2 regions of the Serratia sp. UGAL515B_01 genome follow, and region 1 is predicted to be linked to the other one. Evidence: predicted binding sites of a transcription regulator. Region 1 holds the regulator's gene; the other holds the start of a gene.
What was found. The regulator sigma-54, encoded in region 1, starts transcription at its own class of promoters, with help from an activator protein. The targets are predictions, from matches to a motif close to GTTGGCACANNTTTCGCTNT.
Positions count from the first base shown of each region.

Region 1 (16,756 bases):
TGCCGTCACTGAATTTCCAGTTTGAACTGGAAAAAAACGGTCTACACAAGAAATGCCTTAAAGGTTAGGGTAAAGGCATCAAAGAAAGCGGTTAAAAAGATACTCGGCATACTTTAATTTGTCTTGTGTCAGCGGTGTTTGCCACCTGAATTATTCAAAGAAAGAATATGGCGTACTTTACTGTTAACAGAGACATGCCCAGATCCAGAGGTGACTGAAAAGTGAATGAAGGAACGATTTCGTTAAATAAAGATGAACAGGCTGATATTGGTGAGGAGACAGTCAAAACTGAACAGGTGCTGGAAGATATTACCGTAATGTTGAATGCAAGAAATATTTACACTAATGCTGTTCAACAACAAATGTTGGAATCACATATTCGCGCTATGGTATTGCGTTCGATAACTGGTGAAGCGTTACCTGAAGTGGATAAGTCGCTGTTCGACGAAATATCGGCTGAATCCATGCAACTGGCAAAGCAAGTGATAAATAAACTGCCTACGCTTCCCATTGAAGAGGCTTACCTGCTTTCTGTTCATTTTGAAGTGGCTAAAGATAACCATCAATAGTATTGCGTAACGCAAATATAATCAGGAGAAAACACCATGGGACAAATTACTGTTGTGATCGGCGATCGTTTGGGTAAAGGCCAGAAAGTCGGCCAAGGTATTGAAAGTGCTGGTGGCAAGGCGATAGTTATTCCGGGTATGGCTGCTGATATGAAGCTGGGCGATGTGATGAAAACGGAAAACGCGCAGCTCGGTATTTCATTTTGTGGCAGTGGGGGGGCTGGTGCAATTACCGCACAGACCAAATATGGTTATAAAGCTAAATATGGTATGCGTTCTATTGAAGAGGGCGTTACGGCAATTAATGAAGGTTATAACGTATTAGGCTTTGGTTTTATGGATAAAGAGGAGTTAGGCCAACGCCTGGTTGAAGCCTATATCAAAAAACACGGTAACCCTTAATGAAAGAACATTACACGACATCGGTAAAGGTGGAAGGTAACGGTGACAGTAAAGCAAAGGCTTTTGCGAGCGCATTGGCGAACGTGCAGGGCACGGTTTTAAAATCCACCGCTAATATTCTGCTGCGCATTGAACCTCAGGACGTGAAAATATTAAAAGCAGAAGAGAAAATCACCAAAGAAAAATTTATCTTCTTCTTTCTACCACGTGAAAGAAAAAGCTATGTCGTCTCTTTGGAAATAACTGTCAACGTGACGATCATCAATATAGGGAAGGTGGTTTTCGCCACGCAATAAAAACGTTATCCCCATCGCCTTTAAGTCACAGCGTTATTCGCTGTAACTTGAAATCGACAGGGTATAAGAGGGATGTACTGATGTTTTTAATCATCTTATTTAAGTCGATTATTATCGGTGGGTTGGTTGGTATTGGCGTGGGGGCCGGGGCCGCACGTATGTTTCATGCCCCGACGATACAGGGGATGGGGGCTTTCCGTACGTTGGGGGAGCTGAATTCTTGCGAAGGCGATCCCGCTTCTCATTTCTCATTCGGGCTGGGCTTCTTCTTCAACGCCTGGGCATCCTCCGTGGCGGCCGGTGCTTTCACTCAGGATGTGGACCATCGCATTATCCCCAACTGGGGCGCTGCGGCTCTGATGATCAAAAACCGCAACCTGGCTGAAACGCTGCACAATCCGAAAAAAATGGCTATCGCTTGCGGCATTATCGGCATGTTTGTTGTCGCTTTCCTGAATACCACCGCTTCTGCCGTTCCTGCCGCACTGCAGGTGACGGCGATCAAAGTGTTGGTGCCGGCGGCTAACCTGTTGGTAAACACCGTGATGCCGGTCATCTTCTGGCTTGCGGCGATAGAAGCAGGGAAACGCTCCGGTTTTTGGGGAACTATTTTTGGTGGCCTGGCGCAATTGATTATGGGCAACGCCGTTCCGGGGCTGGTGCTGGGTATCCTCATAGGTAAAGGTGTTGAGGAAAGCGGTTGGAATAAAGTCACCAAGATCATGATGGCGGCCATTGTGCTGTTGTTCGTGCTGAGCGGCTTCTTCCGTGGCTTTGATATGAAACTTCTTGAGTCCTTCACGCTGGGCGTTCCCGGCTGGTTGGATGCCCTGCATAACACCCTGAGCGGTAAATAAGGAGCTGAATGATGGAAACACAAACCCAAAAAGGCTTCTGGTATGCAGACTGGTCGTTCCCGATTTTTGTTGGTCTGCTTTCATCCGGTGTATTCGCCGGGACACATATGTATTACCTGTATGGTATCGGTGCATTTAACGAAGTTGCCTTCGTTTCTATGCTGCGAGCTGGGATGGACACCGGTGTTTACGGGGCAGTGGCGGCATTCGGTGCCAGTTTTCTGTTTGCCCGTATCATCGAAGGTTCTTTGGTCGGTATCCTGGACATCGGTGGTGCGATCCAGACAGGGGTCGGTCTTGGGATCCCGGCAATGTTACTCGGTGCAGGTGTTGTGTTCCCGGTGGCTAACTTTGCTGTATCGTTGCTCACTGGTTTAGTGATTGGCCTTGCGATTGGCTATCTGATTATCCTGGCGCGTAAATTCACCATCAACCAGAGCAACTCAACCTATGGTGCGGATGTGATGATGGGGGCGGGTAACTCCTCAGGGCGTTTCCTAGGGCCACTGATTATCCTGTCAGCGATGGCCGCCTCGATTCCTATCGGCGTGGGTTCTCTGCTGGGGGCGCTGCTATTTTATATCTGGGGCAAGCCGATCACCGGTGGTGCGATCCTGGGTGCAATGATACTTGGGGCTATTTTCCCGGTAGCTATTTCTTAATAAAGATTTAGCCCCCGGGAGGTTTCCCTAGGGGCTAATAGGAGTCGTGAAGTATGTATGACCTAATCATCCGGCGCGCCAGAATGGTGGATGACAGCCTGATCGATGTGGCAATTAAGGCGGGTAAAATCGCCAAGGTAGGTCAACTGCCTGCCGAGGCAAGCACTCGCAGACAGCTGGACCTGGCAGGTAACTGCTGCTTGAGTGCCGGTTGGATCGATGCTCATGTACACTGTTATCCCTCCTCACCTATTTATCACGATGAGCCGGATCTTGTCGGTGTTGCCAGCGGCGTGACCTCGGTTGTGGATGCTGGCAGCACGGGCACCGATGATATTGATGAGTTCTACATCTTAACGCGCAGTGCCAAGACCAACGTTTTTGCCTTCCTGAATATCTCGCGTATTGGCCTGTTGCGACAAAATGAGCTGGCCGATCTGAGCGATATCAATAAACAGGCGGTCAAGAGAGCCATCGACGGGAAGCCCGGTTTTATCATTGGGATTAAGGCCCGAATGAGCAGCAGCGTGGTGGGCCAGAATGGCACCAAACCTCTGGTACTGGCGAAAGAGATCCAACAGGAAAATCAGCAACTGCCTTTGATGATGCATATTGGTAATAATCCACCGGATCTGGACGAAATTGCCGATCTGCTGACCCAAGGTGATATCATTACCCATTGCTATAACGGCAAACCGAACCGTATTCTGACCCCTTCCGGTACGCTGCGTGAGTCAATTCAGCGAGCCCTGAAACGTGGCGTTCTTCTTGATGTGGGCCACGGTACTGCCAGTTTTAGTTTTGATGTTGCGCGGCAGGCGATTGCGCTGGGGATTTTCCCACATACCATCAGTTCCGATATCTACTGCCGTAACCGCATGTCAGGCCCGGTGCATAGCCTGGCTGCGGTGATGTCCAAATTCCTCACCATTGGCCTCTCTCTGCCGCAGGTGATTAGTTGTGTCACGGAGAATGCCGCCTCGGCATTACGCCTGACGACCAAAGGGCAATTGAAGCCTGGTTTTGATGCTGACTTGACCATTTTTGAGCTTCGTAAAGGGCCATTGGTGTTTGCCGATTCTGAAGGGGAATCGGTCAACAGTGAGCAGCGGCTGGTGCCGTTGGCTGCCGTTGTCGCAGGGGAAGTCCTATTAACCGATGAAGGAAAAGCCACTCATGTCTTCAGTCTATGAGAAATATAACTTAAAGCAGGTTATCAATACTTCTGGTCGCATGACCATTTTGGGCGTCTCTACGCCACGCCAGCAGGTGATCGATGCCGTGGATGACGGCCTGAATCATTATTTCGAAATCAAGGATCTGGTCAACAAGACCGGGGCCTATATTGCCAGTCTATTGAATGTTGAGGATGCGGTAGTCGTTTCCTGTGCTTCTGCCGGCATTGCCCAATCGGTAGCGGCGGTGATCGTCAAAGATAATGCCAATCTGCTGGTCAACCTGCATTCTGCACCGGTCAATGAACCACGTGAAATCGTTTTGCCGCGTGGGCATAACGTCAACTACGGCGCACCCGTTGACACTATGGTGGCCCTTGGCGGTGGCAAGGTCGTGGAGGCGGGATACGCCAACGAATGCTCACCTGAGCAGATCGAAGCCTGCATCACACCGCAAACTGCCGCCGTGTTGTATGTGAAATCTCACCATTGTGTGCAGAAAAGCATTCTCTCCGTAGAGCAGGCGGCAGAAGTGGCGCACAAGCATAATTTACCGCTCATTGTCGATGCTGCCGCTGAAGAAGATCTGATGTGTTATTACCAGATGGGGGCCGACCTGGTGATCTACAGCGGTGCTAAGGCGATCGAAGGGCCAACCAGTGGCCTGGTGATTGGCAGGAAGCAATATGTTGCATGGGTCAAGAAGCAAACCGACGGCATTGGCCGTGCAATGAAAGTTGGCAAGGAGGGCATTCTCGGTCTGACACAAGCCATTGAAAGCTACCTGACACTTGAGAAAACCACAGGTGCACAGATGGTTGAACGTATGACGCCGTTTATCACCCAGCTTAATACGTTGAAGGGGATTAGTGCTAAAACCGTTTGGGACAGTGCTGGGCGTGATATCGCTCGGGTAGAAATTACCTTTGATGAAACGGTGCTGGGTATGTCGACTGTTGATATCGTCAAGCGGCTGAAAACGGGGGATATCGCTATCTATTTTCGTGGCTATAAAGCCAATGAAGGCAAGATTGAGGTGGATGTCCGCAGTGTCAACGAACCGCAGTTGATGACGGTTTTCACCTGTATTAAAAATCTGTTTACGGAGTAACAAGCATGAAGCTGAAGCCTAATTATTACAAAGATCGTGTTTGTCTGAATGTATTGGCCGGTTCGAAAGCGAATGCTCAGGAAATTTATGAAGCGGCACAGGGACACGTGCTGGTAGGGGTACTCTCTAAAAACTACCCGGACGTTGAAAGTGCGCTGACGGATATGTCGAATTATGCTCGGTTGATCGAAAACGCGCTCTCAGTGGGCCTGGGTGCTGGCGATCCGAAACAGTCGGCGATGGTTAGCCTGATCTCCCAGTATGTGCAGCCGCAGCATGTGAACCAGGTATTTACCGGTGTTGGCACCAGTCGTGCTTTGTTGGGGCAAAATGACACCGTGGTCAATGGCTTGGTATCGCCTACTGGCCGTGTGGGCTGGGTGAAAATCTCAACTGGACCGCTAAGTTCTCATGCAGCAGACGCGATCGTACCGGTAGAAACGGCAATTGCTTTGCTCAAGGACATGGGGGGAAGTTCGATAAAATATTTCCCGATGGGCGGTATGAAACATAAAGAAGAATATGAGTATGTGGCGAAAGCCTGTGCTGAGCATGACTTTATGCTGGAACCTACCGGCGGGATTGATCTGGAAAACTACGAACCGATCCTTGAAATTGCACTTAACGCCGGTGTCAAACAGGTGATCCCGCACATCTATAGCTCGATTATTGATTCTGCCAGCGGACATACACGCCCACAGGATGTAAAGAAACTGCTGGAGATGACCCAAAAGCTGGTGGGGTAAATCTGGTGTGCAGGGAGCAGGTTACTCGTGGTAGTCGTCGTAAATAGTGCGCCTACCAACGGTGAAGTCACTTTTTGCCCGTTTGATGCGTTCGGGCGGGCACGTAACAACGGGAAAAGAATGGTGAGATTCCCCTATCCACGTTTGGCATACCTGTTTGATGCATTGCAGTCCGAGACACTGCCACAAAATGAGTTGGCGAAGCGTTTTGCTGTGTCGACCCGAACCGTGCGTGCAGATATCACTGCGCTGAATGATATTTTGCAAAATTATGGTGCTCAGTTTGTACATGGCCGCGGAGTAGGTTATCGCCTACAGGTGTATAACCAAACTCTGTTCAATACTTTGCAGTATCAAGAAAGCAAAAAACTTGCCACGCCGCGCAGTGCACTGGAGCGGGTAAATTATTTACTGGTGCGTTTTTTGACCTCAGCCTTCTCCATGAAGCTAGAGGATCTGGCCGATGAATGGTTTGTTAGCCGGGGTACGCTACAAAACGATATGGCTGAGGTGAGAGAGCGCTTGGCACGTTATCAGTTAACCATTGAGACCAAGCCGCGTTATGGGATGAAGCTGTTTGGTTCAGAAATGTCGATTCGCGCTTGTTTGACCGATCTGCTGTTTCAATTGCACCTGTCGGATGCGGAAAACCCGTTGTTGAATAACAATATTCTTCATCAACCGCAAGTGGCTACCTTTGCCGGGCTTCTTCATCCGTTGCTTGCTCAATATACCCTCCGGTTGACGGACGAAGGCGAGCAATACCTGATCTTTTATTGTGCTGTCGCGTTGCGACGTATCATTGACGGTTATCCGTTACAGGATCTTGAGGTGGATGAAGGCGATGACGCGGTGCGTAAGGCGTCCATGTGGCTGGCCGGCGAACTTCGTAAGGCAGCGGGTAAGGAGATTTCAGCGGCAGAAGAGGCCTACTTGCGGGTCAATATTGCCGCACGGCGTGTACAAGAAGTGCAGCCAACAAAGATTAATGCCGATGATGAAGAAGCGTTGGTGGATTACATCCTTGTCTATATCAACTCGTATTACAACTACAACCTTCAAGGTGACAAGCAGCTACGGGCCGACTTGCTCACCCATATCAAAACGATGATCACCCGGGTGAAGTATCAAATCAACATCCCAAATCCGCTTTTGACGAACATCAAACAGCATTATCCTATGGCCTACGATGTCACGCTGGCGGCGGTTTCAAGTTGGGGTAAACATACGCCTTATACCTTGAGTGAGAATGAAATTGGCTATTTAGTGCTTCATATTGGGGTTGGTCTTGAACGGCATTACAACATTGGTTATCAACGCCATCCTCAGGTGATGCTGGTATGCGATACCGGCAACTCTACGGTGCGGATGATCCAGGCGCAGATCGCACGTAAATACCCGCAACTGGTGATGACGCGCATTATTTCGCTGCGTGACTACGAGAACCTCGACCATATCGAAGAAGATTTTATTATTTCCAATGCGCGCATCAGCGAGAAAAATAAACCGGTGGTAGTGATGTCGCCGTTTCCAACCGACTATCAATTGGAACAGTTGGGCAAACAGGTGTTGGTAGATCGCACGAAGCCTTATATGTTGGAGAAGTTCTTCGATGCGGGCCATTTTATGATCGTCAACGAACCGCTGACGCAAGAGCAACTGTTTAATAAGGTTTGCACTCAACTTGAGCAGGAGGGGACTGTCGGTAGTGATTTTTACCCTTCGGTGGTAGAGCGTGAGGCCATTGTCTCAACCTTACTGGGTGAGGGGATCGCATTGCCGCACTCCCTCGGGCTGTTGGCAAAAAAGACAGTGGTAGTGACGCTGTTGTCACCCCAAGGGATACCTTGGGGAACGGATGAAGTGGCGCACGTTATTTTCTTGCTGGCGATCAGCAAAAGTGATTACGAAGAAGCGATGGCGATTTATGACCTGTTCGTCACCTTTGTGCGTGAACGTTCAATGAGCCGTTTGCTGGGCAGTAATAATTTTGACAGTTTCAAAGCGGTTGCGTTGGATTGCCTGAGCCGGATCTGAGCTGCGCCGCTCAATTGAGGCTTATTTCCTTTAATTATTGAGCGTGAAGACCCGCTCACTTGTTGTTTTTTTTGCCAAATATCTTCAGTAGAGCGCCAATGATCAGGCCTACGGCGATACCGGTCAAGATCCAGTCAATAATACCCATTACTTGTTTTCCTTTTATTTTATCGTTGTCAGATTTCCATTGGTCGCCGAATTAAAATCACTTTATTTTTCGAGCAGAATCGTGAAATCCATAGGCTGTGATATTTTGCGAAAGGAGAGGTTAATCTTCATCAAACCCTGAGTTGAACAGTTCAATAACCGCCATTAGCGCCTGTTGTTCTTCTGGCCCGCTGGCTTCAATTTCGATTTGACGGCCCTGGGCTGAATCGAGCATCAGCAGTGCAATCACGCTGCTGGCTTCTGCCTCGGTGCCGCTATCATTACGCAGCAACACCTCAGCATCGAAACTCTGCACTAATTCGAACAACTTCATTGCTGGACGTGCATGCATACCCAGCTTGTTTTTGATCTCTACCGTTTGTCTGACCGTCATTGCTTACGCTTTTCCAGTGTACGGTGGCGCGACTGAACATTCTTGCCGCGTGAACGGAAATAGTCGGCCAACTGCTCTGCCACATAAACTGAACGGTGCTTACCACCGGTACAACCAATCGCTACGGTTAAATAGCTGCGATTGTTGGTTTCCAGCATCGGCAGCCACTGTTCTAGATAGCTACGCGTCTGGTAAATGAAGTTATGCACTTCGGTGTGGCGGTCAAGGAATGAGGCTACGGGTTTATCCAGGCCGGTCATTGGGCGTAGTTTGGGATCCCAATGTGGGTTTGGCAGAAAACGAACGTCGAATACATAATCGGCATCAATAGGAATACCGTGCTTGAATCCAAAGGATTCAAATACCATCGTCAACTCACGCTCACGTTTGCCTAATAGGCGGGTACGCAGCATTTCAGCTAACTCATGAACCGACATTTCGGAGGTATCAATGATCAAATCGGCGCGAGAACGTAGTGGTTCCAGTAGGTCGCTTTCTTCATCAATTGCGCTTTCCAACGACAGGTTTTTAGCGGAAAGAGGATGCAGTCGGCGAGTATCACTATAGCGGCGAATCAGCGTATTACGGTCTGCATCTAGGAACAGCAGTTGCGGAGAGAAGCTGTCCGGTAACTGTGTCATCGCATGTTCGAACACTTCCGGTGATTCCGGCATGTTACGTACGTCAATGCTTACCGCTGCGGAGCTATTACGTTCAGACAACGTATGGGCAAGCTGCGGTAGCAGCACCACGGGCAGGTTATCAACGCAGTAAAAACCCATGTCTTCCAGCGCTCTCAAGGCGACGGATTTCCCTGAACCGGAACGGCCGCTGACAATCATCAGCACCATGTGGCAACTCCCCCTGGCATCGAAGTGGCGCTTATCGCCACCGTTAGGATCTTTTATCCAGGTTAAAACCTGGATATCATTAGAAAACAGTATCGTTTTTGAGGCTGTTAGTCACGTCAGCCAATGGTTACTCTGTGATGATTTGGTAAAGTTCTTCGTTAGTTAGTGCTGCGCGCAGACGGCGGCATACGGTTTTATCCGCCAACCGTTTAGCTACCAGTGATAAAGTATGCAAATGGGTTTTACATTGATCGGCCGGTACCAGTAGGGCAAAAAGCAGGTCTACGGGTTGATTATCAATAGCATCAAAGGCAATAGGCTGTTCAAGGCGGATAAACACGCCAACGGCTCGCAAGGTGTCCTCTTCCAGCTTACCGTGTGGGATTGCAATACCGTTGCCAATACCCGTACTGCCCATACGTTCGCGGGTAAGAACCGCTTCAAACACCACCTGCGAAGGCAGGTTAAGCTGCTTGGCAGCTAACTCACTGATAATTTCCAATGCTCTCTTCTTACTGGAGCAGTGTACCGAGCCTTTAGTGCACTCGATGTTTAACACCGAGCTTAATTGCATTATTTCGTTGTTCATCTCATCTTCACTTAAAACCGCTTACTCAACTATTCAGCCAGTTTGTTTTACCCGGTGTAAAAGTCCTGTATGAATAACGTTCATAAGACGGTTTTTCGCCTGTTTAAACCTGATGGCATTTTGGCACGCACCCATTCAGATAACGCACCGAGGGTTGCCGTGTAGCCAAGCAGACTAAGATTAGGGCCACTTCCGTTTAGGATAGTGGCCCAGAATGTCAGTGTTGCTTTAGTTTGTCTTTATGTTTATTCAATTGGCGCGCGAGTTTGTCGATCAGGGTGTCAATTGCGGCATACATATCCTCTTTTTCCGAGGTGGCGTGCAACTCGCCGCCGTTCACGTGCACCGTCGCTTCAGCAATCTGCTGCACTTTTTCCACACTGAGTACAACATACACCTGATTAATGCGATCGAAGTACTGCTCAAGTTTGGCAAATTTGCTGTTTACGAATTCACGCAAAGGTTCGGTGATTTCGATGTGGTGTCCGGTAATGTTGAGCTGCATAATGTCTTCCTTCTCTTTGGAGGTCAAACTAACTGTTTACGTTGATTTGACGGCGGGATGGACAAAGACTCTCGGTACTTGGCGACGGTACGCCTTGCTACCATGATCCCTTGGTCGGAAAGCAGGGTAGCCAGCTTACTGTCGCTAAGCGGTTTGACGGGATTTTCCGCCGCTATTAATTTCTTCACTAAGGCCCTGATCGCCGTTGAGGAGGCTTCACCACCGCTATCGGTATTCACGTGGCTGGAGAAGAAATATTTCAATTCGAAAATGCCACGCGGACTGTGCAGAAACTTCTGCGTAGTAACGCGCGAGATTGTCGATTCATGCATCTCCACGGTCTGTGCGATATCAGCCAGTACCATGGGTTTCATAAATTCCTCCCCTTGTTCAAAGAATGCTTCCTGCTGTTCGACAATACAGCGGGAGACCTTGAGCAGAGTTTCGTTACGGCTTTCCAAACTTTTAATCAGCCATTTCGCTTCCTGCAGATTACTGCGGATAAACTGACCGTCGGCCTCATTACGAACGCTATTGCCAAGAGCAGCGTATTGCTGGTTGATTTTCAGCCGTGGGATACTGTCGGTATTGAGTTCTACCGTCCACTTATCTTGCACCTTGCGTACCAGTACGTCAGGGATCACATATTCAGATTCACCTGTATGGATCGACTGCCCAGGCCGAGGGTCGAGCGACTGAATCAACACCATAGCTTCTTTTAGTGTATCTTCTTTTAGGCGAGTTGTTCGCATCAGGCTGCGAAAGTCATGGTTAGCCAGTAAATCCAGGTGTTCGCTGACAATCAGGCGCGCTTCTGCCAAATAAGGAGTATCTTTAGCATATTGAGAAAGCTGGATGAGCAAACAGTCGCGCAGATCCTTTGCGGCAACGCCGACCGGGTCAAAACGCTGTACCCGCTTCAAGACGGCTTCGATCTCGTCCATGGTTATATTTGCGTCCCCCATGCTCTCCAGAATGTCTTCCAGCGGTACGGTGAGATAACCAGTATCATCAACGGCGTCAACGATAGATGTGGCAATCGCGGTATCGGTATCAGAAAAAGGCGTCAGCTCCACTTGCCACATCAGGTAATCCTGTAGCGTTTGTGTGGTTTCTCCTTGGTAGAGAGGTAATTCGTCATCACCGTAATCGTTGCTCGTGCCGGAAGGTGTTCCAGCCGAATAAATCTCATCCCAAGAAGTATCCAGAGGCAGCTCTTCTGGCATATCCCGCTGCTCCATAGCCTCGCGGGTATCAAGAGCTTCGGTATTAGCACTTTCTTTGGTGTCTATCTCTTCATGCAGGTCGTCGGTTTTTTCAAGCAGCGGGTTGCTCTCTAACGCCAGTTGGATTTCTTGCTGAAGCTCAAGCGTAGACAGCTGCAGCAGGCGGATTGCCTGCTGCAGCTGAGGGGTCATGGCGAGTTGCTGGCTGAGCCTGAGTTGCAAACCTTGCTTCATAATCTTTAGCCTACTTCCGTCCGTTAACGATAGCCTGCTAGCTTGCTGGAACTTAAAGGCGGAATTGGTCGCCCAGATAAACGCGTTTCACTTGCTCATCTGCCAGAATAGCATCTGGGGTGCCGTGAGCAATCAGCTTGCCTTGGCTGACGATATAGGCACGTTCACACACGTCTAATGTTTCGCGTACGTTATGATCGGTAATCAATACACCTAGGCCGCTGTCACGAAGGTGCTCGATGATTTTTTTGATATCGATAACTGAAATTGGGTCAACTCCGGCAAAAGGTTCATCCAACAGAATAAACTTCGGGTTGGCAGCGAGAGCACGGGCAATTTCCACGCGGCGACGCTCACCACCAGAAAGCGATTGGCCCATACTGTCACGCAGGTGAGAAATATGGAACTCCTCCATAAGCTCTATTGCGCGATCGTCACGCTGTTCACTCGTGAGATCGTTACGGATCTCCAAAACTGCCATCAGGTTGTTATAAACACTTAGCCGACGGAAAATAGAGGCTTCCTGCGGCAGGTAGCCTATACCACGGCGAGCGCGGGCGTGCAGCGGAAGAAGGCTGATATCCTCGTCGTCGATCACGATACACCCGGCATCACGTTGAACGATACCGACAACCATATAAAAAGTCGTTGTTTTACCCGCGCCATTAGGTCCCAGCAGGCCGACGATCTCCCCTGATCTTACTTTCAGACTCACGTCTTCAACGACTTTGCGGCCTTTATAGGCTTTTGCCAGGTTTTCTGCGATAAGTGTTGCCATAAATAATTAGTTACTCTTCTTTTGACCGTTTTTGTCTTGCAGCTGCGCTGGCACCAGAACTGTTGTCACGCGCTTGCCTTGATCGCTGAACGCTTCCATCAGTTGTTGCTGTACCAGGTAAGTAATTCGGTCACCTTGGACATTGCTGTCAAGCTGTTCCAGATAAGCCTTTCCTGTGAGCGTAACCAACTGAGTTGCTACGTCGTAACGCACTTTCTGTGCGCGGCCCTTTACTGGTTTACCGCTGTCTTGCATCTGGTAAAAAGTGACTGGATTACCAAACGCTTCAATGTAAGTTTTACTCTGATCGCCACCTGGACGGGTTACCACTACTTTATCGGCTTTGATCTCAATGGTTCCTTGTTTGATGACAACTTCATCGGTAAAGATACTGACATTGCTCTGCATATCCAGAGACTGTTTCAGCGAGTTGATGTTTACCGGTTGGTCAGAATCGGATTTCAACGCCATGGCCGGATTGCTGGCGGTCAAAATGAGGCTGACGATCAACAGATTACGGAGTTGTTTTTTGGGGCTGAATTTCATAGTTGGTCTTAACCTTATCAATCAGATCAGCGGTTTTGTTCCGCAGATTGCCACGCATCTTCATGCCATTAGAGGTAAAATTCGTTCCAAACAGAGTGACTTCATCATCTGAAGACACATCTTGAGTGATGAGATTAACCTGAGCATTCTCTGTTTTAATTTTTTCCAGTTGTGATGTCGTCGTCAAACTGTTTACCTCAACGTTGCCGTAAAGATACAGCATGCGGTCTTTAGTGAGTTTGGCACGATCGGCACGTACTGACCATGTGGCTACTGCTTTTTCATCAAACAATGTCATCACCGGCTGGGCAAACCAGCTTAACTCTTCGGTGGTGAAATATTTCACTTCTTCTGCTACCAGCTTATAGCTTAGCTTCCCTGTTGGGCTATACACGATAGTCACGGTACGCTGACTCTGATAGGTTGGAGCCTGACCATTGAGCGGTAGCGAACTGCTATTATCGCTGAGGTTGGTCATATTCCAGCCGATCAACGCCAGAACGATCACCAGCAGTACGAGGGTGATCCAAAGTTTGGTTTTACTCATATCGACAGCCCTTTGGCGTCCTCCAACTTATTCTGAGCCAAAAGAATAATGTCGCATAGTTCACGCACTGCGCCGCGCCCACCGGATAGGCGTGTGACGTAATGGGCACGTGATGTCAGCAGCGGATGGGCATCTGCAACTGCAACGGCCAACCCAACCTCTGCCATCACTGGCCAGTCGATCAGATCGTCACCGATGTAAGCAATTTCATCTGGCGTGAGTGACAGTGTATCCAACAGTTCACGGAAGGCCAAAAGCTTATCTGACTGACCTTGATAAAGATGTGTGATATCCAGCGTTTTTGCGCGGTCTTCCAGTAATTTTGCTGAACGACCAGTAATGATGGCGACTTCGATACCCGATGTTTTCAGGCAGCGAATGCCGTAACCGTCACGTACATTAAATGCTTTTAGCTCTTCGCCGTTGTTACCCATGTAAATCAGGCCGTCTGACAGTACCCCGTCGACATCACAAATCAGCAGGCGGATTTTCCCTGCTCGTGCCATTATCTCTTCAGTTACCGGCCCGTAGCAGGTTTCAACCAGAGTCATTTACTTCGTTCCTTTCATTAGACGACGCCCGCACGCAGCATGTCATGCATATGTACCACACCCAGCAATTGGTCACCATCTGCAACCATCACTGCAGTGATATGACGCTGTTGCATCAAATTGAGTGCTTCAACAGCCAACATGTTCGGGCGCACGCGAATACCGCCATGCGTCATGACATCGGCGATTTTGGTCTTATTGAGGTCGATCCCCATATCGAATACTCGGCGTAAATCACCATCGGTAAAAATGCCGGCTATTTCCATCAGATTATTACAGATGACTGTCATACCGAAATTCTTGCGCGTTATCTCCAGTAAGGCATCACGCAGTGAAGCATCGGTATTGACGTGCGGGATTTCGTCACCTGTGTGCATGATATCGTTAACACGCAATAGCAGGCGGCGACCCAGAGCACCACCTGGATGGGATAACGCGAAATCTTCTGGCGTAAACCCTCGTGCTTTCAGCAGTGCGACAGCCAGAGCGTCACCCATCACTAAAGTGGCTGTCGTGCTGGTGGTCGGTGCTAAACCTAACGGGCAAGCTTCCTGTGGGACTTTGATACACAGATGGATTTCTGCCGCTTTGCCCATGGTGCTTTCTGGATTGTTAGTCATGCAAATCAATGGAATATGCTGACGTTTCAACACTGGAATGAGGGCCAAAATTTCGTTGGACTCTCCGGAGTTGGAGATAGCTAGAACAATGTCTTGCGCAGAAACCATACCCAAGTCGCCATGACTCGCCTCTGCCGGGTGAACAAAAAATGCCGGTGTGCCAGTGCTTGCAAACGTTGCTGCAATTTTGCAGCCTATATGACCGGATTTTCCTATCCCCATTACGACGACTTTACCGCGACATTCTGCGATAGCTTTACAGGCTCGTGTAAAATCTGCATTGATGTACCGATCGAGCTGGGCTAAACCTTCACGCTCAATCTTCAGCACTTCTTTGCCGGCTTGCTGAAAATCAAAGCCCGGTTGCAACTCAATAGTCGACATACTCATTCCCATCGGTATTACCCGTAATTCTTAAATCTACACGGGGTTTGTTATATTATTTGGCCCCTATATGGGCAACCCCACTGCGAACCGTATTCAAAATTTTTAGAAATCAAATCATTGATGACTTCACCTTCGAGCTGATGCCTGGCGACACTTAACCTGTCTCTCACTGATTTTCCCGATTCATGAAACTCAAATTATTTAGAGTATAAATGAACTGAAAGGTGTAAAGAACAGCACTGCAAGATACGCAATAAATCCACATAATAACAGAGCTCCCGCGAGATGACTGATGCGATGTTTGCGCCTGATGCAAAGTGCGGAAAGCAGAATGCTGGCCGCCAGCATCACCCAGTAATCACGCCGAAAAGCGGCTGCATCAATACTGCCGGGTGACAGCAAGGCTGAAAGCCCTAAAACGATGACCGTGTTAAAAATATTTGAGCCAATGATATTACCGATAGCAATATCATCTTCACTCTTTAGTGCACCTGCGATTGATGTTGCCAGTTCTGGTAAACTTGTACCAATAGCGATAATCGTCAGGCCGACGACCAGTTCACTCATGCCAAAATAGTGTGCAATGACCGTAGCGTTGTCGATAGTCATTTTCGACGCGAGTGGCAAAATAATAAAGGCCAAAACCAACCATAAAATTGCGACGGTGTTGCTGGTGTTTTGTGGCAATTCGGCCAGTTGCTCTACCATCAGGCTGTCGCTGCCTTCACGTTGTGCAACTCGGGCGATCCTCAACATCAGCAGGATAAATCCTGTAGCAGCAAGTAACAGAACAATGCCATCTAGGCGGTTTAGCGTGTTATCCATCAGTACAAAACCACCCAAAACCGTTACCGCCAGCATAAGTGGGAGTTCGCGCCGCAGCACTGCGGAATGTGCCGACAGCGGGTGGATCAAAGCAGCAACCCCCAAGATCAGTAAAATATTGGTAATATTGGAACCTAAAACGTTTCCTACCGCCATATCAGTTTGCCCATTTAGTGCGGCGGTGATAGAGACGATCAATTCCGGTAATGACGTTCCTATACCAACGATCGTCATGCCAATAATCAACGGAGGTACACCCAGAGAACGGCTAATCACTGCGGCGCCGTAAACCAATCTATCTGCCCCATACACCAGTAAAAACAAACCAACGACCAACAGTACTATCGCGAGAAACATTCAGTGTCCTTTATTGAGTATCATTCCGGTTATTAGGTTAAATGCCGTAATTGGCTATACCCGCTATACTTGAAGTATGCAGTGTGTTGGCCTTTTGACTCGGCTAATACAGGCTCTGCCTTTTCTGGGGCACTGCGTCATTGCCTTATTGCAACTCCAATTATTTAGGATATATCTTGCTTACCTTCTGTTGTTGGCAGCTTATGTTGCAACAACGGATTTTCCCGGTTAAACACATGTCTTGGTAACTCGAAATCCATATTGGATAAAATTCAAACAGTGTCATTTTTTTGCGTTATATCTTAATTTTGACCGTCTGGGATCTAAAAGTAAAACCAATGGCA
Region 1 covers NZ_CP109901.1:3,395,664-3,412,419, reverse strand. Annotated here, with positions in the region: gene OK023_RS15365 (glycine dehydrogenase) at 237-569, shown strand; gene OK023_RS15360 (glycine-rich SFCGS family protein) at 606-971, shown strand; gene OK023_RS15355 (DUF4312 family protein) at 971-1,267, shown strand; gene OK023_RS15350 (DUF4311 domain-containing protein) at 1,348-2,124, shown strand; gene OK023_RS15345 (DUF4310 family protein) at 2,136-2,786, shown strand; gene OK023_RS15340 (amidohydrolase/deacetylase family metallohydrolase) at 2,840-3,979, shown strand; gene OK023_RS15335 (DgaE family pyridoxal phosphate-dependent ammonia lyase) at 3,963-5,072, shown strand; gene dagF (2-dehydro-3-deoxy-phosphogluconate aldolase) at 5,078-5,818, shown strand; gene OK023_RS15325 (BglG family transcription antiterminator) at 5,939-7,855, shown strand; gene npr (PTS phosphocarrier protein NPr) at 8,124-8,396, opposite strand; gene rapZ (RNase adapter RapZ) at 8,393-9,247, opposite strand; gene ptsN (PTS IIA-like nitrogen regulatory protein PtsN) at 9,375-9,836, opposite strand; gene hpf (ribosome hibernation promoting factor) at 10,054-10,341, opposite strand; gene rpoN (RNA polymerase factor sigma-54) at 10,365-11,801, opposite strand; gene lptB (LPS export ABC transporter ATP-binding protein) at 11,854-12,579, opposite strand; gene lptA (lipopolysaccharide ABC transporter substrate-binding protein LptA) at 12,586-13,125, opposite strand; gene lptC (LPS export ABC transporter periplasmic protein LptC) at 13,094-13,672, opposite strand; gene kdsC (3-deoxy-manno-octulosonate-8-phosphatase KdsC) at 13,669-14,223, opposite strand; gene kdsD (arabinose-5-phosphate isomerase KdsD) at 14,241-15,227, opposite strand; gene OK023_RS15270 (calcium/sodium antiporter) at 15,432-16,412, opposite strand.

Region 2 (16,756 bases), 410 kb from region 1:
GGCTTGGGATCACATAGTCAAGACGTACACGGCCTTTACCATCTGGGTCCATGTTTTTCAGATCGGCTTTACGTTCACCCATCGCCTGCATCACGGAACCTTGATGCTGTTCTTCAATATCGAGCGTGACGTTTTCGAACGGCTCTTGCTTGCGGCCATCGATTTCACGGAAGATAACTTTAGGGCGGGAAACCGCCAGTTCAAAACCTTCACGACGCATGTTTTCGATCAGAACAGATAAGTGAAGTTCACCACGACCTGAAACGCGGAACGCATCAGCGTCTTCTGTTTCTTCGACGCGCAATGCTACGTTATGTACCAACTCTTTATTCAGGCGCTCAAGGATCTGACGTGAAGTCACGTACTTGCCTTCTTTACCACAGAAAGGAGAGGTATTGACGTTAAAGAACATGCTTACTGTTGGTTCATCAACCGACAGTGCTGGCAATGCTTCTACCGCGCTGACATCACAAATAGTATCAGAGATGTTCAACTCACCTAGGCCGGTGATAGCAATGATGTCACCCGCTTCAGCAACAGCGGCTTCAATACGTTCCAGACCCATATGAGTCAGCACTTTACCCACTTTACCGTTACGGGTTTTGCCTTCGCTGTCAACCACAGTAACCTGCTGGTTGGGCTTGACCTTACCGCGTTTGATACGGCCGATACCGATAACACCAACGTAGTTATTGTAATCCAGTTGAGAGATCTGCATCTGGAATGGGGCATCCAGTTCAACCTTCGGTGCCGATACGTGATCAACGATAGCTTGGTATAGCGGAGTCATATCTTCAGACATATCGTTATGGTCAGTACCCGCGATCCCCATCAATGCAGAAGCATAGATGATTGGGAAATCGAGTTGTTCGTCGGTAGCATCCAGATTAACGAACAGATCAAAGACCTGGTCAACAACCCAATCAGGACGTGCACCGGGGCGGTCAACCTTGTTGATGACTACGATCGGTTTGAGACCATTAGCAAACGCTTTCTTGGTCACGAAACGAGTTTGCGGCATTGGGCCGTCCATTGCATCCACAACCAGCAGTACCGAGTCAACCATTGACATCACACGCTCAACTTCACCGCCGAAGTCGGCGTGCCCTGGAGTATCTACGATGTTGATACGGTAGTCTTTCCAATTAATGGCGGTGTTTTTTGCGAGGATGGTAATCCCACGCTCTCTCTCCAAATCGTTGGAGTCCATTACGCGTTCTGCTGCTTCTGTACGTTCTCCGAAAGTACCGGACTGTTGCAGCAACTTGTCAACCAGGGTGGTCTTACCATGGTCAACGTGGGCAATAATGGCGATGTTACGCAAATTTTCGATCACAGCTTTGCCTCAGGCATTAGAAATAGCGCGCTATTGTACACGTATTAAGCGAGGGACTAAACAAGATCACAACAGTCTCTTATAAACAACCGTATATAGGCCAGTTTGTGATCCTTTTCACGGTGAAAAAAACAGCAATCGAAGGACTTTTGCACTACACCAGTGCCCCATATCGCTTTATTTGCACCACAATAATGCATTGCATCCCTAATGGTGCATACTACTTCAGGAGCAAAACCCGCGCAGATAGACGATTAATCGCTTTTAAAAAAGTTGGCATAGTTTTCGCTTTAGTCTGCAAAAGGCGAAAGATGCCAAGTTCCATAGATCCGTCACACGCCGACGACAATGATAAATCTGGGAGAGTTAAGTATGTCCGCTGAACACGTTTTGACGATGCTGAATGAGCATGAAGTGAAATTCGTAGACCTGCGTTTCACTGACACCAAGGGTAAAGAACAACACGTCACTATCCCTGCTCATCAGGTAAATGCCGACTTCTTTGAAGAAGGTAAAATGTTTGACGGCTCCTCAATCGGTGGTTGGAAGGGCATCAACGAGTCTGACATGGTGCTGATGCCAGACGCTAGCACAGCGGTTCTCGATCCTTTCTTCGAAGAATCTACCTTGATTATCCGTTGTGACATCCTTGAACCTGGCACCATGCAGGGCTATGATCGTGACCCTCGTTCAATCTCAAAACGTGCGGAAGATTTTCTGCGCGCTTCTGGTATCGCGGATACCGTGCTGTTTGGGCCAGAACCGGAGTTTTTCCTGTTTGATGATGTGCGTTTCGGCAGCAGCATTCGTGGTTCCCACGTAAGCATCGATGACATCGAAGGCGCCTGGAATACAAGCACCAAATATGAAGGAGGCAATAAAGGCCATCGCCCGGCAGTGAAAGGCGGTTACTTCCCTGTGCCACCGGTCGACTCCTCTCAGGACATCCGTTCCACTATGTGTTTAACCATGGAAGAAATGGGGTTAGTGGTCGAAGCTCACCATCACGAAGTGGCCACCGCAGGTCAAAACGAAGTGGCAACCCGCTTCAATACCATGACCAAGAAAGCCGACGAAATCCAAATTTATAAATACGTGGTTCACAACGTGGCTCACGCATTTGGCAAAACCGCGACATTCATGCCAAAACCGATGTTTGGTGATAACGGCTCCGGTATGCACTGCCACATGTCACTGTCCAAGAACGGTACAAATCTGTTCGCTGGCGACAAATATGGTGGCCTGTCTGAAACGGCATTGTTCTATATTGGTGGTATTATCAAGCACGCTAAGGCAATCAACGCTCTGGCTAACCCGACCACCAACTCCTACAAGCGTCTGGTTCCAGGTTATGAAGCCCCGGTAATGCTGGCTTACTCCGCCCGTAACCGTTCAGCTTCTATCCGTATCCCAGTGGTTGCCAGCCCGAAAGCACGCCGTATTGAAGCGCGCTTCCCGGATCCAGCGGCTAACCCATACCTGTGCTTCGCCGCACTGCTGATGGCAGGCCTAGACGGTATCATCAACAAGATCCACCCTGGCGATGCCATGGACAAAAACCTGTATGACTTGCCACCAGAAGAAGAGGCTGAGATCCCAAAAGTTGCAGGCTCATTGGATGAAGCAATGGCGGCCCTGAATGAAGATCGCGAATTCCTGACTCGTGGCGGCGTGTTCACCAATGACGCTATCGATGCTTACATCGAACTGCGTAAAGAGGAGATGGATCGCGTTCGCATGACGCCACACCCGGTTGAGTTTGAGCTGTACTACAGCGTTTAAAATCCTTTTCGTTTTTATTGCCGTGGAAACTTTCCTGCCCATCTTCGGATGGGCTTTTTTCTCAACACGAGTATCCATAAAACTATTTCATACCGTGACAGTGACGAATGAGGTAGGATGAGTGCACTAAAACGGTGCAGGATACCGCTGTCCCTAACAGATTTAAAAGGTACAGCTAAGTGACTGCGGCAGCCAACACCCATGCAGCTTGAAGTACGACGAGTATAACGCTGCGCATTGAAAGATGAAGGGCACATATGGCAACTGGCAAGCTGCCCGACTCGGGGCAGGTTCTCAATTCTCTCATCAACAGTGTTCTTCTGTTAGATGAAACGCTTGCGGTTCACTACGCGAATCCAGCTGCGCAACAGCTTCTCGCACAGAGCTCTCGTAAACTCTTCGGTACGCCACTGCCTGACTTACTCAGTTACTTTTCGCTAAACATCGATATGATGCGAGAGAGCATGAATGCTGACCAGGGCTTTACTGATAACGAAGTGACTCTGGTCATCGATAACCGTGCACATATCCTCTCCTTGACCGCTCAGATGCTTCCTGAAGGCTTTATCCTGATGGAATTGGCCCCTATGGATAACCAGCGCCGTTTGAGTCAGGAACAATTACAACATGCTCAGCAGGTAGCGGCACGCGATCTGGTTCGCGGGTTAGCCCATGAAATCAAGAATCCTCTCGGTGGCTTGCGGGGTGCAGCACAACTACTGGCCAAAGCGCTGCCCGATCCCGCATTGACCGAATACACTAAAATCATCATTGAACAGGCTGATCGACTGCGTAATCTAGTAGACCGCCTGCTGGGGCCACAGCGTCCGGGTCAGCACATTACTCAGAGCATTCATCAGGTTATAGAACGTGTGTGCCAACTGGTATCGCTGGAAAAACCAGATAACGTTACACTCATACGTGATTACGATCCCAGTTTACCTGAGCTAGAACACGACCCAGAACAGATAGAACAGGTGCTGCTCAACATCACCCGCAATGCGCTGCAGGCGCTCAGTGGAACCGGGGAACTATCACACTGCGTACACGCACCGCGTTTCAGATCACTCTGCATGGCACCCGCTGCAGGCTAGCTGCACGTATCGATATTGAAGATAACGGCCCTGGCATACCCGCTCTTTTGCAGGACACGCTTTTCTATCCCATGGTCAGTGGCCGTGAAGGAGGCACCGGCCTAGGATTATCTATCGCCCGTAATCTTATCGATCAACATTACGGAAAAATTGAATATAACAGTTGGCCAGGACACACCGAGTTTTCAGTTTACCTGCCTATTTGTAAATCGAGGTCTCTATGCAACGAGGGATAGTCTGGATCGTTGATGACGATAGCGCCATCCGTTGGGTACTTGAGCGCGCACTCGCTGGAGCGGGGGTGAATTGTGTCAGTTTCGACAATGCTAATGCCGTATTGGCAGCGTTAGCCACGCAAACCCCTGACGTATTGCTGTCTGATATACGCATGCCAGGTATGGATGGTTTGGTACTTCTCAAGCAGATCAAACAGTGCCATCCGATGCTTCCGGTCATCATAATGACGGCACATTCCGATCTTGATGCTGCCGTTAGTGCCTATCAGCAGGGCGCCTTCGATTATCTGCCAAAACCATTTGATATTGATGAAGCTGTCGCGCTGGTAGAACGAGCCATCAGCCATTATCAGGAACAACAGCAACCCGCTCGTAGCCAACCCGCCAGCGATCCGGTTGCAGATATCATTGGCGAAGCGCCTGCAATGCAGGATGTGTTCCGTATTATTGGCCGTCTGTCCCGTTCATCCATTAGCGTATTGATCAACGGCGAATCAGGTACAGGTAAAGAACTGGTCGCTCATGCGCTTCACCGCCACAGCCCTCGCGCCAAATCGCCGTTTATTGCGCTGAATATGGCCGCGATACCCAAAGATTTGATCGAATCCGAGCTCTTCGGCCATGAAAAAGGGGCATTCACAGGGGCTAATCAGATCCGCCAAGGCCGATTTGAACAAGCCGACGGCGGGACGCTGTTCCTGGATGAAATCGGTGATATGCCAATGGATGTGCAAACCCGTTTGCTACGCGTACTGGCAGATGGTCAGTTTTATCGCGTTGGGGGCTATGCACCGGTAAAAGTTGATGTACGTATTGTTGCCGCCACCCACCAAAATCTGGAATTGCGCGTGCAAGAAGGCAAATTTCGTGAGGATCTGTTTCACCGCCTGAACGTTATCCGCGTACATTTACCACCATTGCGTGAACGCCGTGAGGATATTCCACGTCTGGCACGTTACTTCTTGCAAATGGCAGCAAAAGAGCTGGGGGTAGAGGCAAAGAATCTGCATCCAGAAACCGAAACTGCCCTCACCCGTTTACGCTGGCCAGGTAACGTGCGCCAGCTGGAAAACACCTGTCGCTGGTTAACCGTAATGGCTGCCGGGCAAGAATTGCTCATTCAGGATCTGCCAGGAGAGTTGTTTGAAACCAGCGTGCCTGAGGCTAGTCACCAGACTCTGCATGACAGTTGGCCCACTTTGCTGGCACAGTGGGCCGACCATGCACTGCGTTCCGGTCATCAAAACCTGCTATCAGAAGCACAGCCGGAAATGGAACGCACCTTGCTCACAACAGCACTAAGGCATACCCAAGGACATAAGCAGGAAGCAGCTCGTTTACTAGGGTGGGGTAGAAACACCCTGACACGTAAGCTGAAAGAATTAGGGATGGAGTAAATCCTTGCACGCCTGATGATTAAAAATACAATCAAGCGCACAAAAAATAGACAAATTGAGACTTTACAGGGCATACGGCAGCAGTATGATCGTGTCGCGAACTCTGGAGGTCTAGTATGTTGGATTCACTGATTGTATTTATTACCCAAGGTGCGGACGTCAGCTCAGCAATAAGTCATTCACCACAAGCTGCCTTTGCTGCAGTGTTGTGCGCTGCACTAATGAATTTATTCAGTTAAAACAACGGTCGCTTACGCGACCGTTGTTTTATCAGTCAGATAACGCGAGAAAATTGCTGGGCACGTGCCTGCTTACGCAGGTAAATATCGAAACACATACAAATATTGCGGATCAGCAAACGTCCACGCGGCGTTACCCGGATCCCTTGTTCATCACGCACCACCAGCCCATCACGTTCAAAAGGCGCTAATAATTCCAGATCTTCTGAAAAATAATCAGCAAACACGATCCCATGCTGTTGCTCAATAGATTGATAAATAATCTGAAAATTACAAATCAGCGTCTTTATTACGTCACGACGCAGGCTATCGTCTTCTGTCATCGCCAAACCTCGCCACAGGGCGTTACCCCGCTCTTCAACATTAGCGTAATACACTTTCAACTCTTTTTGGTTTTGCGCGTAACTGTCGCCAAGCATACTGATTGCAGAAACCCCTAATCCCAGCAGATCGCTATCATCCTGCGTGGTGTAACCCTGGAAATTACGGTGCAACTTACCTTCACGCTGGGCAATGGCCAGTTCATCGTTTGGCCGGGCAAAGTGATCCATACCGATAAACTGGTAGCCCGACTCTGTCAGTGAAGCAATGGTTTGTTGAAGAATATCAAGCTTCTGCTGAGCACTCGGCAAATCGGCATCTTTGATTTTGCGTTGAGCTGCAAATAACGTCGGCAGATGTGCGTAGTTGAACACACTCAGGCGGTCCGGGTTCAACTCGGCTACGCGTTGCAGCGTGAAAGCAAAACTCTCGGGAGTTTGCTTTGGCAGGCCGTAAATCAGGTCGATATTGGTAGAATTGAACCCCAAAGCTTTAGCACGTTCGATCAACGCAAAAATGAGGTCTTCATCCTGTTCGCGATTAACCAGACGTTGAACTTCCTTATTAAAATCCTGCACCCCCATACTGAGACGGTTGAAACCCTCAGCACGTAAGTGATCCAGCACATCCAGTTCGATTTCACGCGGGTCAACTTCGATCGACATCTCCGCTTCCGGCAGGACATCAAAATGCTGCCGCAGCATAGCCACTAATCGGCGAATTTGTTGCTTATCAAGATAGGTTGGCGTGCCACCGCCCCAATGTATCTGGCTGACCTTACGGCCAGCAAATAACGGCGCACGAGCGGTGATCTCACGTTCCAACACATTCAAATATTCATCAGCCTTGTGTGTTTGGCGCGTCACCAGTTTATTGCAGCCGCAGAAGTAACAGAGCTTATGGCAGAAAGGGATATGTACATACAGCGAAAGAGGACGTTCAGGGTAACGAGAAGCTGCATTTAAGAATGCAGTTTCATCGTAACTTTGGTTAAACTCCAATGCTGTAGGATATGAGGTATAACGCGGCCCAGAATAGTTATACTTTTGGATCAGGGCCAAGTCCCAGACAATTGTCTGTTCCGGCATGCTTGCGAACTCCTTACGGTCTACCCATTGTTTTATGCCCGACTACGTCCCCCTTTTTCAACTCTGCTCCCGGTAGATTGGTGTTTCTATTGTCACCTAGCTGCAACTTAAAAACTGCCAGGTTTCTTTTTTCTAACAGGTCGGAGAATGGGCGAGTGTCTTCGCTGTATGACCGCAGATGCGGTGCGAATACGCGCTTTGCGTTTCGACAGTCGCCATAGTTTACTGAATAACCACAGCAGATAACATGCCAATAGTAGGGCTATTATTACGATAAACCACATAGCTCGTTAAAATGCGCCTTTTGGATCACCGCCTTTCAGCAGTCTCAGAATATCTTCCTGCTTTTCTACTTCTTCTTCATCATCCTCACCCAATTCAATACCCAATTGTTGCATCAAGGCATCGATACGATCCAAGGTTTGGTCAACATAACTTTGATCTTCTGCACTCAGAGTCGCTCCCAGATCGAGTTGATCAAGTAATGCATCCAAACGTTCATCGTTTTCCAGTTTGCTCAGTTCTTCTTCTGGGGTAAGACGCGGTTTTTTTTCTGCCTGTGGTTTCGGCTGTGGTTTAGTTTTTATCTTGGCTTCAACCACCAGCGCTACGGGCACTTTACTGCCAATACGTGGATCTTTTGGCTGCGCTGCAGCTTTATTTTTCTGGTTGTCAGAATCAACCTGGGTACGTGAACCAGATGCATGGCCACGACGTTTTTTAAGACGCTTACGCTCGCGAGCTTCCTGATCGAGCTCGACACGGCTTTTCTTTTTACTTTTTTGCGTTCCCGCACTGCTGCGTGGGGCACGAGGTGATTTTGATGGCTGGTTCATGGTATGCGCTCTTGCTCTTAGGTGTGTAGAGTCAGTATAGAATTGCTATACGATTGCGGCGGAATCTAGCAGAAAGCAGACAAAGAAAAAAGGCAGCAGGTTAAACCTGCTGCCTATTTCGCACCTTCAAATGAAGGATATTCCAAATTCGCACTCCGTGCGTACACTCAACATCCCGGTTTTTCCATCTGCAGTAACTGTGTTCCCTGAGACTACATCCTTCATCCTTAAGGAGAATTCATCCGTGGTGCAATCCATAAGCTTCCACTCTTCTTGAGTGCGCATCCCGCGTGCATCCTAATTGCAATTACTCGACCATCCGTAGGCTATCTGTAGGCTATCTGTACACTCCGGTACAACATAGCTTCAGTTCCATCTGACATCATCCTGGTACTCATTACACACCCTGTGCATTATTCCCTGAGATTTGTCACCCTTCCTGGATGTTCCTTTTTCCTTCGCTCCTGCGTTGGAACCTACTTTACGCTTTTATGCGTCGCGCTCAAGGTAGTAACAACTAGATTACAACAATATATTTCTCTTATAATATATAAGACATTGTTTTTCAACAAAAAAACAAAAAAAAGCCTATAACAAAGCGATATTACCCCCCTTTTGAATGGCAAATGTCTCACATTGGATGTGTCACTTTGCCTCAAATTATTCACAGCGAAATTCTTGAAAACGAGAAACACACCCTTTTTCGGCTGATGCAGTTATAATCGCCAACCAGATAGCCATCCTCACGGAGACGAAAAATTTTGACCATCAAGAATTATAACTATCATGTGACTCACTTCGTCACCAGTGCACCCGATATTCGCCATCTTCCGGGGGATGAAGGTATTGAAGTTGCATTTGCCGGTCGCTCCAACGCCGGTAAGTCTAGTGCACTAAATACCCTGACTAATCAGAAAAGCCTGGCTCGTACCAGTAAAACACCAGGTAGAACTCAACTGATCAATCTGTTTGAAGTGGAAGAAGGTATTCGTTTGGTCGACCTGCCAGGTTATGGCTACGCGGAAGTACCAGAAGAAATGAAACGCAAATGGCAACGGGCACTGGGTGAATACTTGCAGATGCGTAACTGCCTGAAAGGCCTGGTGGTGCTAATGGATATCCGTCACCCTCTTAAAGATCTGGATCAACAGATGATTCAATGGGCTGTAGATGTCGGTACACCCGTGCTGGTCCTGCTGACCAAAGCCGATAAGCTCGCCTCTGGTGCACGCAAGGCGCAATTGAATATGGTACGTGAAGCTGTATTACCGTTTATGGGCGACATCCAAGTAGAAGCTTTCTCTTCACCAAAGAAAATCGGAATCGACAAACTTAGCCAGAAGTTGAATACCTGGTTCAGCGAAATTCCGCCAGAAGTGTTGCCTGAAAGCGATTTAGGCCGCGAGATATAACCGATCTCACCAAAGAACCGATGCAGATACATCGGTTTTTTATGCCAGTTTTCTGCCCCATTCTGCCATTTTTGTTATTTAATTACATTTTTGATTGAAATAATAAAGTAAAGCCGTCAAAAGCAGTCTCATCATGCAACTTAAGCGATAAAATGCAGTGATTTCTCATTTATTAACAATAAAAAACGCCCCAATCAAAAACTGATTGGGGCGGCTAAATATTCAGCTAAATCCGATTACGTGAAGTAAAAGGTCTGAAAAATAGAACATCTTACCTCTGTACCCTACACCTCTAACTCTACATTATTTTTTCATGCTGAAAAAGATTTTTTTGTAGTTTATTTACATAAAAAAGCGTTGATAACGACGATTTTGGCGACATATTGTAGCTCAATTACCAAAAATGCTTAGGTTATCACCAGTTAAAGAGAACGCCTCGCACTGGCAAAATATCTCTAGCCTATCAGTGGGCCTCATCCCAATTTTTACCAATGCCAATATCCACTTTCAGTGGTACCGCCAACGTCATACAGCCTTCCATCAATTCGTGAATACGCTGGCAGGCAGTTTCAATCGCAGACTCATGAACTTCAAATACCAGTTCATCGTGCACCTGCATAATCATACGCACGAGCGGCTTATCCTGACCTTGCAGCCAGGCATCCACCTCAATCATCGCGCGCTTGATGATATCTGCAGCAGTCCCTTGCATTGGGGCGTTAATCGCTGCGCGCTCCGCCGCCTTACGACGCATACCGTTGCTGGAACGAACATCCGGCAGATAGAGCCTGCGTCCATCCAGTGTACTGACATACCCCTGCTCCGCAGCCTGTTGCCGAGTGCGTTCCATATATTCCAACACACCAGGATAACGCTCGAAGTAAAGATCCATATAACGTTGGGCTTCGCCACGTGGGATCCCCAGTTGCCGTGCCAGACCAAATGCACTCATCCCGTAGATCAGGCCGAAGTTAATCGCTTTGGCACTACGACGCTGTTCGTTAGTCACCTTATCCAGTGCCATACTAAACACTTCTGCTGCCGTTGCACGGTGAATATCTTTACCGTCGGCAAAAGCCTTCAACAGCCCTTCATCCTGTGACAAATGTGCCATGATCCGCAGTTCAATCTGTGAATAGTCAGCAGCAACGATACGATAACCTTCCGGTGCGATAAACGCCTGGCGGATACGGCGCCCCTCATCGTTACGTACAGGAATGTTCTGCAGATTGGGATCGCTGGAAGAAAGGCGCCCCGTAGCCGTTACAGCCTGATGATAGGACGTATGTACACGCCCACTGACCGGGTTGATCATCAGCGGTAGCTTGTCAGTGTAGGTCGTCTTCAGTTTCGCTAAGCCACGGTATTCCAAAATCACTTTTGGCAACGGGTAATCCAAAGCCAATTCGGCCAATACCTCTTCATTCGTGGATGGAGCCCCACCCGGCGTTTTTTTCAGTACCGGTAACTTTTGTTTCTCATACAGAATAGCCTGCAACTGCTTGGTTGAAGCTAGATTAAACGGTTCTTCAGCCAAGTCATGAGCCTGAACTTCAAGCTCTGTCAGGCGTTTGGTCAACTCTTGAGAGTGTGCAGAAAGAATGTTGGGATCAATCAAAACGCCGGTACGTTCGATATGAGAGAGCACAGGTAATAGTGGCATTTCAATTTCATTGAATACCGTCAGCAACCCTTTGTTCTCTTTCAGCTGTGGCCACATCGCCAGATGCAATTGCAGCGTAACATCAGCATCTTCTGCAGCATAAGGCGCAGCCTGTTCAAGTGAGATCTGGTTGAATGTGAGCTGGTTCTTGCCCTTACCCGCGATCTCTTCAAAGGTAATCGTCTTATGACCCAGGTAGCGCTCGGCCAAACTATCCATATCGTGACGACCACCGACGCTGTCGAGAACATAGGACTCAAGCATAGTGTCATAGGCAATACCACGCAGATCGATGCCATAACGTGCCAACAGGCTCTTGTCGAACTTCAGGTTTTGCCCAACTTTCAGCGCTTTCTCATCTTCCAACAACGGTTTCAACGTTGCCAACACCTGGGCACAATCCAACTGTGTTGGCGCATCCAGGTAATCATGAGCAACCGGCAGATAGGCCGCTACCCCAGGCGCTATAGCAAAGGACAACCCAACCAGATTAGCTGTCAACGTATCGAGACCATCAGTTTCGGTATCAAAGGCAAAAACCTCGGCTTTTTTCAAGCGTTGTATCCAATCGGCAAATGTTCCCTCATCCAGGATCGTGACGTACTTCTCTTGTGATAAGGTCGCTTCAACAGCAGCTTTAGGAACATCATTGAATGCAGCTGATTTTGTTGCAGCAGTCGCTTTGCGACCAGCCCCTTTGCTTTCAAGCCAGGTACCTGCTTCAACATCTGCTATCCAACGTTTGAATTCGTATCGCTTGAATAACGCCTGCAATTGGTCGACATCGGGTTCGCTAACCGCCAATTCGTTGCAGCTCATGTTCAACTCAACATCGGTCTTAATCGTCGCCAGTCTATAAGAGAGGTAAGCCACCTCTTTATTCTGTTCCAACTTGGCGGCCATGTTTTTAGCACCACGAAAACTCAACGTAGCGATGCTCTCCAGGTTGGCATAAAGTTGATCCAAACCGCCAAGCCCTTGAAGAAGCGCCTGAGCCGTTTTCTCCCCCACACCCGGTACGCCAGGAATGTTATCCGATGAGTCCCCCATCAGCGCCAGAAAATCGATGATCAGTTCTGGTGGAATACCATATTTGTCGCAAACTTCTTGCGGACCAAGAATGGTATTGTTCATTGTATTGATCAGAGTGATGTTTGATGTGACCAACTGGGCCATATCTTTGTCACCTGTGCTGATCAATACCGCGTGACCCGCTCTCTCTGCTTCTTGTGCCAAAGTACCGATCACATCATCCGCTTCCACCCCTGGTGTCACCAGTAACGGGAGCCCCATGGCTTTTACCATTTGATGTAGGGGTTCGATTTGCGCGCGTAAATCGTCAGGCATGGGGGGACGATGTGACTTATATTCAGCGAACAGCTCATCACGGAAGGTTTTTCCTTTGGCATCAAACACCACCGCAACATGGCTAGGGTTGTACTGCAGCAATAGGCTGCGCAACATGTTCAGCACACCATACATCGCACCAGTCGGTTCACCGGAAGAGTTGGTCAGCGGTGGGAAAGCATGATAAGCACGGTAAAGGTAAGAGGAACCATCCACCAGGATTAATGGGTTTTCTGCAATCTGGGCCATAACGTTTCTTTTTCGTGAAAATGACTGAGGTAAGCATGCCATAGCTAGCCGCTGGTGACGAACTCTAGTGAACGATAAAAGGTAAATAGATGGAATTTTGAGGCGTGATCCGCAAGATCTTTGCTGTGGATAACTTTGTGCATAAATTAGCATTAAAATTATAACAATAACCCATTTGCTATAACCATTATTAAAATATTCATTTAAATCATGGTATTGAATTAAGTTTTCCGTGTTTTTTAATTTTATCGTCTTTAGTCCAATTTGTGGATATAAGTTGAATCAGATTTTATCCGCGTTAACAATCATTTTCGGCTTTGTGTAGGATTCAAAACTCTAGACGCCAACGTCGCAAGAGAGTATTTATTTCAGGCTAAAACGCTTACTTTTAAATACATTATCTTTTACGAAATGCGTACCAACCTATGTGAGAATATCTAAATCTACGACAAGTACTTAACCCATATCAAAATTATTATTCCCTGTTATTTGCACATTTATACTCTCCTAGCTATTACCATGACAATACCGTTACCCATCCAGATTCACTTCGTTACCTGTAACCTTACTCTAGAAAATTCACGTTATTTCCTAGACTGTGTCCCTTAATTGCACGCGATCGTCGCTGGCGGTAATTTGCGCGCAGAGCAAGACGTGAACCGCAAGGTTAGGTGGGCCAAATAAGCGGCGAACAAAGCAGCCAATGGCCCCACGTCCCAGAATCCTGTTATCTGTATTGTCGGGCTTGAACAAAAGGCCACTCCGCCCTTCACCCTCCGCTTGATAACGGGCTTTTAGGTCTGCGACTGCACCACCGGCAATTGAGGGACGCTGCCTAGTTTTCCAACACACTAACTTCGGTATAGAAAGAGTCCATTTTACGGCATCAACTCCAGCTTTGACTTAATACATTAAGCCAGAAAAAGACCGTACTTTTGAACGCGCTCAAATGCAGATTATAGTGAAAAAACGCCGGTTACCCGGCGCTTTTGCTTCAGATTACTTTTGCTCACTCAAAAACTTAACAACATCAGCAAATTGCTTCGTATAAGCATCCATTGAGCTCGTATCTAGCCCATCATTTTTGACCATATATTTGCCATTTACAAATATCGCTGGGACACCACGTAACTGCAAATCCTCTGCCGCTTTCTGCTGTTGAACCACGAGAGATTTCACTACAAAACTATTAAGTGCAGCGTCATACTCTTCGGCAGATACTCCGGCCTTGATAAATACATTGCGGATATCATCTGGGGTTCGTAAGGTTTGAGTCTTCTGAACGGCTTCAAACATAGGATGAGTAATTTTGTCTTCCACTCCCAAAGCCATCGCCACAGCCCAGGCCTGAGTCAACTCTTTACCCATTGGCCCCAAGAATTCCACATGGTACTTAGTCATCTTTGTCCCTGCGGGCAGTGCTTTTTTCACTGCATCAGGGATGCGGTAAATCTCTTCAAACTGATAGCAGTGTGGGCAATAGAAAGAGAAAAACTCGAGTACCTGTGGCTCACCTGTCACAGGTTTATCCAAAGTGATGTATTGAGTACCATCGCTAAATTGCGCAGCAGAGGCACTGAATGCCATCACGATACCAACGAGCGCCAATAAAATTTTCTTCATAAAACTCAACTCTCCATTATTTTAAGGTATCAATACATTGGCATCAGCTGCAGAGGCGGTTCCTGTAACAGCTTAACCTGTTCAATAAATGCGGCGGTCTGAGATAGCCAAAAATCAGACTCCACCATCCACGGAAAATTTCTAGGGAATGCAGGATCCTGCCAGCGGCGAGCTACCCAGGCCAGATAATACACCATGCGCATCGCCCTAAGTGGTTCAATCAGCGTCAGTTCCCGCTGATCGAATTCGGCGAATTCACTATAAGCTTCCAGTAAAATGTCTAATTGCATCAGTTGCTCGCGACGTTCACCGTGCAACAGCATCCACAAATCCTGTATTGCTGGCCCATTACGTGCATCATCAAGATCAACGAATAATGGTCCATCACGCCACAAAATGTTACCCGGGTGGCAGTCACCATGCAGACGTAGCGGTTGCCAATTCGGCTGCCAATGCGGCTTAATGGCAGCAATAAGCGTATCGGTAGCGTGTAAAAAAGCATCTCGCTGTGCCTTGGGTACCAAATCACAGCTGGCCAAAACCTGCCGTGGCGCAGCGAGATACTCCTCAATTCCCATAGTCGGTCGCTCAATAAACAGACTCTCTCTGCCAACTTGGTGAATACGGCCAAGAAAACGGCCCACCCATTCCAGTTGTTCAAGATTGTCTATCTCATACTGCCTACCACCCACGCTCGGAAATACGGTAAAAAGGAATCCTGCATGCGTGTGCAAGGTATTTCCTTGTAAAACAAGTGGCGCAACAGCTGGAATTTCGTTTTGAAATAAATCGTATGCGAACTGGTGCTCTTCATCAATTTGCACTGCACTCCAACGCTCAGGCCGATAAAACTTCACTACATAACGTTTACGATCTTCATCCATAAACTGATAAACGCGATTTTCATAACTATTCAGCGCTGTCAGCCCAGAATCTATGCGTAAACCAACTCCCTCCAATGCATCCATAATCAGGTCTGGAGAAAGGGTTTCAAAATTAAATGCTGAGCTGTTCATAACAACCGTTCAGTCCGCCAGATGACAACACAGTGCCAAGAATGAGAAATAGTAGGACTAATCCCACTACTGGATGGCTCATCGTCAATGTTAATCTTTTATCACGCCGCGAGCACGTAACAACGCAGTTTTAAAATCTTCTTCGTAGTCTTTCTTCAAGCCCGGGATCTGATCAGTATTAGCGCTACCGCGCATCTTTAAGTGATAAATCAAAATGTCGTCACTGAGATCGGCTAAATTCCCCTGAAATCCCGCCTCTTTAGCCAGTTTTTGCAAAAACTGAATCAGATTGAGATCTGGTTCCTGTTGCCAAGCAGGCTGAAGTAGCTCGATTAATTCATTTACACGATGCGTTTTCATTGCAATATCATCCCGTAATGCGAATAAACCCACAAGTTAACAGGCTTGCTCCCGCAGTGAAAGAAGCAGGTTGTCAATAAAGGTAAATCCTGCTCTCTGAGCATGTTTAGCGCTACAATCGGGCATTATTAACGAGGCAGGATGATGATTTATGCGTGCAGATATAACTGGCGTTATCTTAGCAGGTGGACGTTCTATCCGAATGGGGGGCGAGGATAAGGGATTGATTCAGTTGGGTGATAAAGCTTTATATCAACACGTACTAAAGCGATTAATACCGCAGGTAAACCATGTGATCATCAGCGCTAACCGCAACTTGCATAGTTACCAGAAAAGTGGTTTACCGGTCGTCAGTGACTCAATGGCAGATTACCCTGGCCCGTTAGCCGGTATGTTGGCAGGGCTTACCTATGCACGCACAGAATGGGTAGTCTTTACTCCCTGTGACGTACCTGATTTTCCCATCAATCTAGTAGAAAAACTTTGGCAACATAAAGATAAAGCACTCGCCGCCTATGCAAGTGATGACCAACGTGATCACCCAACGTTCGCTCTACTACACACTAGCCTTGTTAAGGAAATAACTCATTATCTGGTTCAAGGGGAAAGAAAATTGATGTTATTCATGGCTGCGGTTAATGCAAAAAAAATTATATTCAGTAGTCAACAAGATATATTTCGCAACTTGAATACTCCTAACGATTGTCAGAAATGGCTACAGGAAAAAGGAATAAATCAATGAAAGGCTCTTTACCTC
Region 2 covers NZ_CP109901.1:3,809,648-3,826,403, forward strand. Annotated here, with positions in the region: gene typA (ribosome-dependent GTPase TypA) at 1-1,336, opposite strand, end outside; gene glnA (glutamate--ammonia ligase) at 1,709-3,118, shown strand; partial or broken gene glnL (nitrogen regulation protein NR(II)) at 3,376-4,448, shown strand; gene glnG (nitrogen regulation protein NR(I)) at 4,433-5,845, shown strand; gene OK023_RS17190 (YshB family small membrane protein) at 5,962-6,084, shown strand; gene hemN (oxygen-independent coproporphyrinogen III oxidase) at 6,120-7,493, opposite strand; gene yihI (Der GTPase-activating protein YihI) at 7,784-8,329, opposite strand; gene yihA (ribosome biogenesis GTP-binding protein YihA/YsxC) at 9,091-9,741, shown strand; gene polA (DNA polymerase I) at 10,205-13,000, opposite strand; gene dsbA (thiol:disulfide interchange protein DsbA) at 14,000-14,623, opposite strand; gene OK023_RS17220 (serine/threonine protein kinase) at 14,653-15,639, opposite strand; gene OK023_RS17225 (YihD family protein) at 15,730-15,999, opposite strand; gene mobA (molybdenum cofactor guanylyltransferase MobA) at 16,151-16,741, shown strand; gene mobB (molybdopterin-guanine dinucleotide biosynthesis protein MobB) at 16,738-16,756, shown strand, end outside.
Region 2: a site for sigma-54 is predicted at 1,609-1,628, ahead of glnA (glutamate--ammonia ligase). Genes of this name have one in related genera too.